2 regions of the Lacrimispora struthionigena genome follow, and region 1 is predicted to be linked to the other one. Evidence: a T-box and tRNA genes for the amino acid it is inferred to sense, from the RefSeq annotation. Region 1 holds a T-box; the other holds one or more tRNA genes.

Region 1 (5,813 bases):
ACAGTCGAAAAGGATGCTGATGGACGGTTTAATTAAGCTGATGGAGACGTATGATTTCTCTATGATTACGGTAACTCAGATCTGTCAGGAAGCGGGACTGTCGCGCAGAACCTTCTATCGTTTATATAATACCAGGGAGGATATTTTAGATGGATATATGAGTATGCTGGCAGGGGGATTTATTCATATGGTGACCGAAACGTCTCCCCACCACTATACGGAAGTTGCTGCTTTATATTTTGAATTCTGGAAACAGCATGAGATTTTTTTAAACCTGCTTAAAAAAAATAAAATGCTGGAAATAATTTATCGTATATCTGGAGAAATAGCCCCGGCTGTTTTTCAAAAAGTAAAACCAGATATAGAACTTAATGATATGACACGTTCCTATTGCCTATCCTACAGCCTAGGCGGTTTAAATGGAATGCTGATCAGATGGGTGGAAGATGGAATGAAGCTATCACCAGAGCAGATAAAGTCAATCCTGGACGGTGCACTTCACATTGCTCTGATTTAATAATAAAAAACTTGATTATATCCAACGTTGGATATATAATTACTTTATCATTACAGATGAGGTGTTTTTCATGGTACAATTATTCATTCTATTCTTTTTTAGTATTAAGCCGACACATGGCTATGAAATTCAGAGGTTTATTAGTCTCAATCGTATGTCTGAATGGAATAACATAAAATCCGGTTCTATTTATTATGCTATTAAAAAATTAGAAAAAGACGGATATATCTGCATGATTGATAAACCAGAAGAAGGAGAAAAGAAAAAGCAGATTTATGAAATAACACAAAATGGCAGAGACGTACTTAAGATATTGGCATACAAGGAGTTGGGCAGGCCTTTGCAGGGAGCAGCATCGGAAAAATTTCTTTTATATCCCATAATTGCCAGCCTTCAGAAGGAAGAGATCATTCAATGCGTGGAAAACCATATGGGTGATTTAAAAGTGCAGAAAAGCCGGATTAATGACTGGAGAAAAGAGAAGGAGCAAAACCCCTGTTCCATGGAAGTAATTACTTTGGATTATATGATAACAACCATAGAAAGTCAGATAAACTGGCATAGACTGATGTTAGACAATCTGGACAAAATCATTCAGGAAACAGATGAGATTATAGCGTTGATTAAAGAAACAAACTTTATGAATTATGAATGCTAAATTGTGAATCATGCACCAAAACGAAACTATGGTTTTGGTGCAAAAAAATATCTATATATCCAACGTTGGATAGTAAGGAGCGGGAAATGAATGTTTTGGTTATTTCAGGAAGTCCCAGGAGGAAAGATAGTTTTCAGGTCTGCATGGAGATTTTGAATGAATTAAAGAAGTATGATTCTGGGATTGAGTTCGAGTATTTACAATTAAGCCAGTCCCATATTTCAGAATGCAGGGGCTGCGCCATCTGCTTTCAAAAAAGTGAATTATTATGTCCCTGTAAGGATGATGAGATCGGGTCAATAAAAGAGAAGATGAAAAATGCAGATGCAATTATTCTATCCAGTCCAGTCTATGCCTATCAGGTTACGGGACAGATGAAACTGTTTATTGATCGTTTGTCTTATTTATTTCACAGGCCGGAGCTTTGTGGGAAACCGGCACTTATTGTAGTTACCACGGATGGAGGAGGGAGCAAACAGGTTTACAAGTACTTAAAAATGACAGTATCTGGTTGGGCAATGGATCTGGTGGGTGATGTACAGATTATTTCCCCTATGTATTTCGAAAATAGAGAACCCAAAGGTACTTTTAAATTTAATAAGCGCGTATATGCAAAAGGGCAGAAGAGAATAAAAAGCCTGGCAAAAAAGTTGTATGAAATAATGGGGCAGAGAGATAAAAGAGTACCCACATTCTATGATATATTTCTATTTAACTGTCTGCGAAGTAAAATATATACATCAGATGCAGATCGTATTTACTGGAGAGATAAGGGCTGGATTGATGCTCCTTACTTTTTTGATGCGGATATAAATCTAGTAAAACGTTTCTTTGGAAAAGTGATGAAAAGGCTCGTTGATATGCTTGGAAAAAAATTATCTTCAGACACCTAATCCTCAATTCCAATCTCTGTATTTCGAAAGTTGAGATTACGATATTTGAGAGGAGTCATTCCAGTTTTTTTATGAAATATCTCTGTAAAATAGCTCTGATTGGGAAACGCCAATATAGAGGCGATCTGCGAGGGGGAGTAGTCGGAATAAATCAGCATATTACTGGCAGTCTCTATTTTTTTATCCCTGATATACTGGCTGACTGTCATACCTACTTCTTTTTTGAACAGGCGGGATAGATAGGAGGAGTTTAATCCGATGGCAGAAGCAAGTGTTTCTATGGTGATCCGGGTATGAAGATTGTCGCAGATATAGTCAATGGATGCCGCTATATGTCTTGAGGTTGCTTTATTTTTTCTTATAAATTTCATGCGTTTTGCATAGTCCAGACACATAATGGGATGCAGCGCGGCAACTTCTTCCGGTTTCATACAGCTATCCGCTTTTTGTATATAAAAATCGCTGAGACTGAAGGCTGTTGACAGTTCCATTCCTCCCTCCATACAATATCTGGCCACCAGTGCAGCAGTGATAACAAAATGATATTTTATATTTTGAAGGTGATTAAACGAAAGAATGCCCAGTCCATTCTTTAATAAAAGGGATTCCTGGCAAAGTTCCCGAACTTTTGTGGTGTTTCCTGATTTTATGACGGAATAAAATTCCTGCTCAGGTGTATAAGGAGCGCGGATTAAATTATTTTCTCTTCTTACAAATTCCTGAAATGCCAGTTCTTTTTTTATATTCATGGGAAGACCCTCCATAGCACCGTTATTTTCTTTTAATATTATATCATGAAAACGACATAAAAGAAAAGAAAATGATATCATTTGCAAGTCAGATCAGATAGTATAAAATTATCTGAAAGGAAAGGTAGTAAAGCGATATGAAACTGAAAAGAGGGTTAAATTTAGGGGGATATTTATCTCAGTGCACTCACAATATGCAACATTACAGTACATTTATCGGAAAAGCGGATATTGAGCAGATTGCAGCATGGGGATTTGATCATATCCGCCTTCCCATTGATTACGAAGTTCTGGAAGATCAGGAAGGCAATCCCAAAGAGGAAGGTTACCGGCTGGTTCATTGTATCTGTGACTGTTGCAGGGCAAATAAGCTGGATGTAATCCTTGATCTTCACAAAGCGTATGGCTATGATTTTAATAATGCAGGGGACAGGGAGAAAAATGATCTGTTTCATAATGCTTATTTACAGGAACGTTTTGTGAATCTTTGGGAGAGGATTGCAACGGAATTTAAAAACTATGACAACGTCGCTTTTGAATTGCTCAACGAGGTTGTAGAAAAGGAAAATGCGTTGCTTTGGAATGACCTGATTGACAAAACGGTGACGGCCATACGTAAAATTGATTTATTTGTACCCATAATTTATGGCGGTATTCAGTGGAACAGCGCAAGTACATTGAAATTACTGAAAAAACCGGTAGATAAAAATATTATCTTTACTTTTCACTTTTACGAGCCCCTTTTATTTACCCACCAAAAGGCACATTGGGTCAAACAGATGGACCCACAAAAGGATGTTTTTTATCCCGAAAGCATGGAATATTATCGCTTACAGTCTGCCGTACTGGGAGAACAGGGGGAAGCAGTCCTAAACTCAACAGCCGAGACAATTGGCAAAGAGTTTTTAGAGATAATGGTGAAGGGAGCAGTTCTGGCTGCACAAAAAGCTGGTACTCAGCTGTACTGCGGAGAGTTTGGTGTGATAGATCAGGCACCTGTTCCGGACACACTGCGCTGGTTCCGTGACGTACATGATATATTTGAGAAGTATCAGATTGGCTGTTCCATATGGACTTACAAAGAAATGGATTTTGGACTGACAGGTAAGCATTATGATGACATCAGGGAAGAAATAATACAGATATGGACCCAGGAACCGTTATGCAGCTGTCAAACTGAGGCTTGACGAAACAAAAAAAGCATGATAATATTTGTTCAATTAAATATTTGCATTACAAAGAATTATATATAATTCGGAGTATAAGAAAAGGCTATGAAAAGAAAGAGTAGCATTTTCAATTCCAAACAGAAAGATGCCGGTTGATGAGAGGCTCATGGATAGAAAGTGTGAATACATCTTGGAGCTGCGCACCGAACCGATTTAAGAAGTAGGCTGCGACGGAGAGCACACCGTAATCAGGTGCAAGGGTATCGCCATGGCCGTACCCGATGAGGTAGACAATGTGAGTTGTCTATAAACTTAAGGTGGTAACACGAGAGTCACTCTCGTCCTTTTGGTAACAGAAGGACGGGAGTTTTTTTAATTTGATTTAACTCAGCTCTTTTTTTCTGGATTTCTTATCAGGCATGCAAATATTAATAATAATATTACAAGGAGAATTTGAGTTATGTTAACACCAAAGGAGCAAATGCGTATTATCTGCAAAGGGGTTCACCAGTGCGTAAATGAGGAGGAGCTTCTTGCCAGACTGGAACAATCCTATAAACAGGAAAAGCCGCTGACCATTAAATTAGGACTTGATCCTTCCGCACCAGATATTCATCTTGGTCATGCTGTGGTTTTAAGAAAGATCAGACAGATGCAGGAGCTTGGACATCAGGCAGTTATTATAATCGGGGATTTTACAGGCAGGATTGGAGATCCTACTGGGAAATCAAAAGGAAGAGTTGCATTGACCGACGAAAAAGTAAAGGAAAATGCACTGACTTACTGCGAACAGATATTTAAAATACTGGACAAAGAAAAAACAATGGTAAGATTCAACAGTGAGTGGCTTTCAAAGCTGAATTTTGAAGATGTGATAAAACTGGCTGCAACGTCTACGGTTGCCAGGATGCTGGAACGGGATGATTTCCAGAACCGTTATAAGAATGGTGTTCCCATTGGAATCCATGAATTTTTTTACCCGCTGATGCAGGCTTATGATTCTGTAGAAATAAAAGCAGACATTGAATTAGGGGGGACAGATCAGACCTTTAACATTTTGATGGGGCGAACGCTTCAAAAGTCTATGGGAACTGACCAGCAAATCGCTTTATTTATGCCAATTCTTGAAGGACTTGATGGCATAGAGAAAATGAGTAAAAGCCTGGGAAATTATATCGGAGTGAGTGAGCCGGCAGAAGTGATGTTTAAAAAGGTGATGGAAGTGCCAGATGATCTGATCATTAAATATTACGAGCTGACCACTGATGAACACCCGGACGAAATTGACAGGGTAAAAGCCGATCTGGAAAATGGAGTCAATCCGAGGGATATTAAGTATCAACTGGCAAAAATCATTACTGGGCTGTACCACAATGCACTAGAGGTGCAAAACGCAATTGCTTACTATGAAATGGCGTTTAGTAAAAAAGCAATCCCAAATGATATTCCCATCTTGCTCCTGGATTTGGAGAAAGATACGGTAAATGACAGCATTCCGGGACTGATTGAGCTGGGATATATAAGAGCAAAAGTGAATTTATTCGCCTGATAAGACAAGGTGGAATCCAGATTAACGGTGAAAAATTGGAAGAGGATGAAATAAATAGTGTTTTGATTAATAGCGATGTCATGAAGATTGGCAAAAAACGATTTGTAAAAATCAATAAATAATTTGATAACTGTGTACTTCTCAGTGACCTCTCACCAGTTTCTGGTGGGAGGTATAAAAGTAATGATTGACGATGGGTAAAATATGTGTTATCTTAAGTGTAATTGGAAGTGTTATTACCAAAATAACCCATCAGTGGTCTTGAAAGGAGAATGTGA
Region 2 (5,813 bases), on a different contig from region 1:
CTGCCTGGGGAGGTGCTATACAATGAAAACAAAACAAATGAAAGACATAGTCAGTAAGGCAGCTCCGCTGTTGGCTCTGATCCTGTTGTTTATGATTCTGTCAGTAGCAACAGACAAATTTCTTACAATGAATAACATGATGAATATCCTGCGTCAGACGGCCGTTAACGGCCTGATATCCGCAGCAATGCTGGTTGTACTGATTACTGCAGGCATTGACCTTTCTGTAGGCGCAAATGCCATATTGTGCGCCTGTGTAATGGGTATGCTCAAGAATTCACTGGGAATTACCAATCCATTTATCCTCATACTCGCCTGCATTATCACAGGACTTTGTGTTGGCTTTTTAAATGGACTTCTGTTGACGAAAATGCATCTCCCTCATCCCTTTGTATCTACTCTGGGTATGAAGAACGTACTTTGCGGTATTGCTTTATTAGTGGTATCAACCAAAACGATTTCCGACTTCCCCGCAGGCGTTACATTTTTAGGCTCCTGCAACCTGTTTAAGTCACTGGACGGATTCTCCGGAATTCCTCTATGCTTTGTAGTTCTTTTACTAATATATGGTGTATATCATTTCTTTTTAAACAAAACCGCACTGGGCAGAATGATTTACTGTGTAGGCGGTAATCCGGAAGCTGCCCGTCTATCAGGCATCAATTCCGACAACGTCCTGATCTTTGTCTACAGCTTATCCGGCTTCATGTGTGCAATAGCCGGCCTGGTAATCGTAGGACGTTCTGCAGTGGCAAATCCATCTGCAGCCATATCTCCTTATGACACAGATGCCATTGCAGCCTGTATTATAGGAGGTGCCTCTTTCATGGGAGGCAAGGGAACCATCTGGGGAACGTTAATCGGTGCACTGATGATCTCTACCATTCGTAACGGACTGACACTCCTTAATACCTCAAGTTCTGTTCAATACATTGTAATTGGTATGGTTATCATCGCAGCCGTATTCATTGATGTAACAAGATCCCGTATGGAAGCAAAAGCCAGAAGACTTGCAGCAAAATAAACATAATAATGCTCTCTGAACAACTTGGTAATACACCAGTTTCAGAGAGCATTTTATTTATAAACTCTTTTTAATCTGTTCTGTAATCTCATCCAGGCAGCAATCAAGATCATCATTATTAAAACGCGTATCAATACCGCATCGAAGCAGATTCTCCTCTTTAAAATCTTCTTCATCCGCAAGAAATCTTCTGCACACTTCCTTATATTTAGGCATTTCCTGACATCTTTCTCTCTCAATAGAACGAAGTAAGCGCTCTCTGTCATCCACCTCCACATAAATTGGAATCAAATACTCACTTCCAAAATGATGTCTGGTTTTTTCATAAGATTCCAAGGTCCCGATCATAAGATAAGACTCCCGTCCTGACCGTTCAAACTGGCCATCGTCTACCGTAAAATAAGTCCATGGTCCATAGATTGTATCATAAGTACGTTCTTCAATTAATTTCTCGTCTCTGCGGAATTGTTCCAGCTCTTCTCTGGTTGTAAAAAAGTATTCCACTCCGTTAACTTCCCCATCCCGAATTGGTCTTGTGGTATATGGGGTAATAGTTTTTAAACCAGGAATTCTCTCCAGAAGTTTCTTATAAATAGTATCCTTCCCAGACGCACTTTTACCCATAATATAAAAAATCCTGCTCATCGTTTCCTACTCCAAACTTATTTATTCAGCTAATTCATCCATAACATAAATATGTTCTATCTTTTCATCTTCCAGTCCCTGTACCGGAAGTTTCATATCTTTATATGCTGCAATCAATTCAATCAGTTCCTTTTTCAGCACTTCGCCAGGCGCAATAATGGGGATACCCGGGGGATAAATGTAAACAAATTCCGCTGAGACAAGATCCGCTGCATCATTTAAAAGAACTTTTCTTCTACGTGAGTCCATTGACTTCCCAATGGTAATCCTGCATTCGGGTCTGACTTTAAAACTGTTGTATTCCGCTGCTAAATATCTCGCGCCATAGCATATTTCAGAGCCCTTCCCTGCCGTTGAATCAATCTCCAGCAATGCCTGGGAAAGCCTTTTAAATCCTTCTCTTGTGTCAGCCATGGTTAAAATAGCCGTTACATAGTCCGTTCCGCACATTTCCATTTCCAAATGATAATCTTCTCTTAATAAATGATCCAGTTCAGCTCCCGAGTATTTAGACTCCCTTGTAGATATAATAAGCTTTGATAAATCAACCTCATACACTCCTGACTGTCCTTTCACCTGTTCATCAAGAATCTTCAGACAGCTAAGATCTTTCAATCCATCCCTTAACTCCATTATCCTCTCATAGAACTCATTCATGCATTTTGACCCATTTTCAACCATATATCCGATACAGTTGTCTATGGAAGCAAGCAGAACATAAGACGGACTGCTGGTCTGATACATATGCACATACCGGTCCAGCCTGTCCATATCCACATACCCTTCTTTTACATGCATAACAGCCGTCTGTGTAAGAGAGGGAAGTGTCTTATGAAGACTCTGAATCACCACATCAGCCCCAAGTTCAATGGCTGAAACAGGAAATCCCTGTCCCTTTCCAAATGAAAAATGAGCGCCATGTGCCTCATCAACAATCAAAGGTAAACCAAATTTATGAACTATATCCGCTAGCTTACCCACATCCGAAACAATACCGTCATAAGTAGGAGATACCACAAGTACGGCTTCCACATCCGGATGGTTTTTCAACATCCATTCCATATCTTCAGGAAGTATTCCACCTTGAAGGCCAAATTCCCCGATCAATTGTGGATAAATATATTCTGCTTTTAAATTATTGAGGAAAACTCCATGGAATGCCGACTTGTGACAATTTCTACTCATCAAAATAGTTCCGCCTCTTGATACCGTACCGCTGATGGCGCTTAATATCCCACAGCTGCTTCCATTCACCAGATAATAAGTCCTGTCACTTTTATATACGTCCGCTGCCCATCCCATAGACTCCTTTAATATTCCCTGAGGATGATGCAGATTATCAAATCCATCAATTTCCGTAATATCAACAGAAAATGGGTTGGTAAATTTCTCACAAAATGATTCTTCCCATTGTCTTTTATGCCCAGGCATATGAAAGGGATAAAAATCTGATCTTCCATACTCCTTTAATCGTTCTAATAGATTCCTATTATCACTCACCCTGCCAACCGCCTCTCTTAACAGCACTCAAAATTGCCCTTTTAGTATATCATTCTTATCTAATCTTTACAATTTTTTCTCACAGGGTTATAATAACCTGGAAATAAGAAGGAGAACACCGATTATGAGACTGATAGAATTTAAAATGGAACGCCCCGGACTTGTAACGGCCGGTGACCAGGTTCAAATTATCGAAAGAGAAGGAACCAGCAGCTATAGCTATATTATCGACCCTGCGGTTGCCATGTCCGGATGCTATATGGGCCGTGACCGTATTAAATCAGATCATGGAATTGTGAAAGAAATCAAACACAACGACAGGGGATATTATGTGATCGTAGAATTCGATGAATAGTAATACTTTCATCGAATATTTTTTTGCATAAAAAAAGCCCTGAAACATTTCTGTTCCAAGGCTTGTCCTGAGACACCGGGGATTCGAACCCCGGACAACTTGATTAAAAGTCAAGTGCTCTACCACCTGAGCTAGTATCCCATATGCCCAAAGCCGGAATCGAACCAGCGACACGAGGATTTTCAGTCCTCTGCTCTACCAACTGAGCTATCTGGGCTCATGTGTAAAAAACACATAATTCATAAAAAATACCAACAAAAATTGCGGGGGCAGGATTTGAACCTGCGACCTTCGGGTTATGAGCCCGACGAGCTTCCAGACTGCTCCACCCCGCGTTATTCAATTATATTATATGCAGTGATTAGAATTTTAATCACTAAATGGATGGAGATGGATTCGAACCATCGAAATCGTCGATAACAGATTTACAGTCTGCCCCCTTTGGCCACTCGGGAACCCATCCATATTTAATTTTGATGCAAGCCGATGATCGGACTCGAACCGATAACCTGCTGATTACAAATCAGCTGCTCTGCCAATTGAGCCACATCGGCACAAATCTACTCATGTATGGCGTGTGCATACAGAATGGGACCTATAGGGCTCGAACCTATGACCCTCTGCTTGTAAGGCAGATGCTCTCCCAGCTGAGCTAAGATCCCATAAGCAAAATTCAGTTGTAAAACGACCCGGATGGGACTCGAACCCACGACCTCCGCCGTGACAGGGCGGCGCTCTAACCAACTGAGCCACCAGGCCAAACCTTTTTGAAGGTTAATACATATACCCTCAAAACCACACATTGTTATATATCTTTCATCCGTTCTTTCCTCTTACCTAAACCAACCTGGTTAAGCCCTCGACCTATTAGTGACAGTCAGCTACACATGTTGCCATGCTTCCACCTCTGCCCTATCTACCTCGTCGTCTTCAAGGGGTCTTACTCTTGCGATGGGATATCTCATCTTGAGGGGGGCTTCACGCTTAGATGCCTTCAGCGTTTATCCCTTCCCGACTTGGCTACTCTGCCATGGTGTTGATCACCAACAGATACACCAGAGGTCAGTCCATCCCGGTCCTCTCGTACTAAGGACAGCTCCTCTCAAATATCCTACGCCCACGCCGGATAGGGACCGAACTGTCTCACGACGTTCTGAACCCAGCTCGCGTACCGCTTTAATGGGCGAACAGCCCAACCCTTGGGACCTACTACAGCCCCAGGATGCGATGAGCCGACATCGAGGTGCCAAACCACTCCGTCGATGTGAACTCTTGGGAGTGATAAGCCTGTTATCCCCAGGGTAGCTTTTATCCGTTGAGCGATGGCAATCCCACTTTATACCACCGGATCACTAAGTCCTAGTTTCCTACCTGCTCCACCCGTCGGTGTCGCAGTCAAGCTCCCTTATGCCTTTGCACTCTTCGAATGGTTTCCGACCATTCTGAGGGAACCTTTGAGCGCCTCCGATACTCTTTCGGAGGCGACCGCCCCAGTCAAACTCCCCGCCTGACATTGTCCCCCAGCCAGGTTATGGCTGCAGGTTAGAAATCCAATACCGCAAGGGTGGTATCCCAACATCGGCTCTGATAAGACTGGCGTCCTATCTTCGTTGCCTCCCACCTATCCTGTACATGCAGCACCGAATCCCAGTATCAAGCTGGAGTAAAGCTCCATGGGGTCTTTCCGTCCTGGCGCAGGTAACCAGCATCTTCACTGGTATTTCAATTTCACCGGGTGCATTGTCGAGACAGCGCTCAAATCATTACGCCTTTCGTGCGGGTCGGAACTTACCCGACAAGGAATTTCGCTACCTTAGGACCGTTATAGTTACGGCCGCCGTTTACTGGGGCTTAAATTCAGAGCTTCGCGTTGCCGCTAACCCCTCCTCGTAACCTTCCAGCACCGGGCAGGCGTCAGCCCATATACCTCACCTTTCGGTTTTGCATAGACCTGTGTTTTTGCTAAACAGTTGCTTGAGCCTATTCTCTGCGGCCTGATTTCTCAGGCACCCCTTATCCCGAAGTTACGGGGTCATTTTGCCGAGTTCCTTAACAATGCTTCTCCCGCCGGCCTTAGGATTCTCTCCTCATCCACCTGTGTCGGTTTACGGTACGGGCACATATTACACAATAGCGGCTTTTCTTGACAGCCCCTACAGAGACTTCCCTACTTTTGTTCGGTACGCGTCACACCTTCCTGTTGTTAAGCGGATTTTCCATCTTAACCAGTCCAATGCTTGCCCCGGTCTTTTCATTCCCGGGTTCTCTCTCGGTTCTGTGTCCCCACAG

What was found. A T-box is a leader RNA that pairs with one kind of tRNA and senses whether it is charged. The one in region 1 lies ahead of tyrS (tyrosine--tRNA ligase), so its partner is inferred to be a tRNA-Tyr.
Region 2: it encodes a tRNA-Tyr, which carries the amino acid that the T-box ahead of tyrS (tyrosine--tRNA ligase) is inferred to sense. The anticodon was not compared.

The regions. Positions count from the first base shown of each region.
Region 1 covers NZ_JBMBWP010000001.1:10,682-16,494, forward strand. The annotation lists gene ACOAOT_RS00060 (TetR/AcrR family transcriptional regulator) at 1-517, shown strand, start outside; gene ACOAOT_RS00065 (PadR family transcriptional regulator) at 588-1,175, shown strand; gene ACOAOT_RS00070 (flavodoxin family protein) at 1,262-2,068, shown strand; gene ACOAOT_RS00075 (AraC family transcriptional regulator) at 2,065-2,817, opposite strand; gene ACOAOT_RS00080 (glycoside hydrolase family 5 protein) at 2,955-4,004, shown strand; T-box leader at 4,083-4,335, shown strand; gene tyrS (tyrosine--tRNA ligase) at 4,447-5,535, shown strand; gene ACOAOT_RS00090 (hypothetical protein) at 5,532-5,657, shown strand.
Region 2 covers NZ_JBMBWP010000002.1:2,650,117-2,655,929, reverse strand. The annotation lists gene ACOAOT_RS21415 (sugar ABC transporter ATP-binding protein) at 1-26, shown strand, start outside; gene ACOAOT_RS21410 (ABC transporter permease) at 23-1,024, shown strand; gene ACOAOT_RS21405 (nucleoside/nucleotide kinase family protein) at 1,082-1,669, opposite strand; gene ACOAOT_RS21400 (aminotransferase class I/II-fold pyridoxal phosphate-dependent enzyme) at 1,691-3,169, opposite strand; gene ACOAOT_RS21395 (hypothetical protein) at 3,294-3,524, shown strand; tRNA gene ACOAOT_RS21390 (tRNA-Lys) at 3,593-3,665, opposite strand; tRNA gene ACOAOT_RS21385 (tRNA-Phe) at 3,669-3,741, opposite strand; tRNA gene ACOAOT_RS21380 (tRNA-Met) at 3,786-3,859, opposite strand; tRNA gene ACOAOT_RS21375 (tRNA-Tyr) at 3,906-3,987, opposite strand; tRNA gene ACOAOT_RS21370 (tRNA-Thr) at 4,006-4,078, opposite strand; tRNA gene ACOAOT_RS21365 (tRNA-Val) at 4,114-4,186, opposite strand; tRNA gene ACOAOT_RS21360 (tRNA-Asp) at 4,210-4,283, opposite strand; rRNA gene ACOAOT_RS21355 (23S ribosomal RNA) at 4,372-5,813, opposite strand, start outside.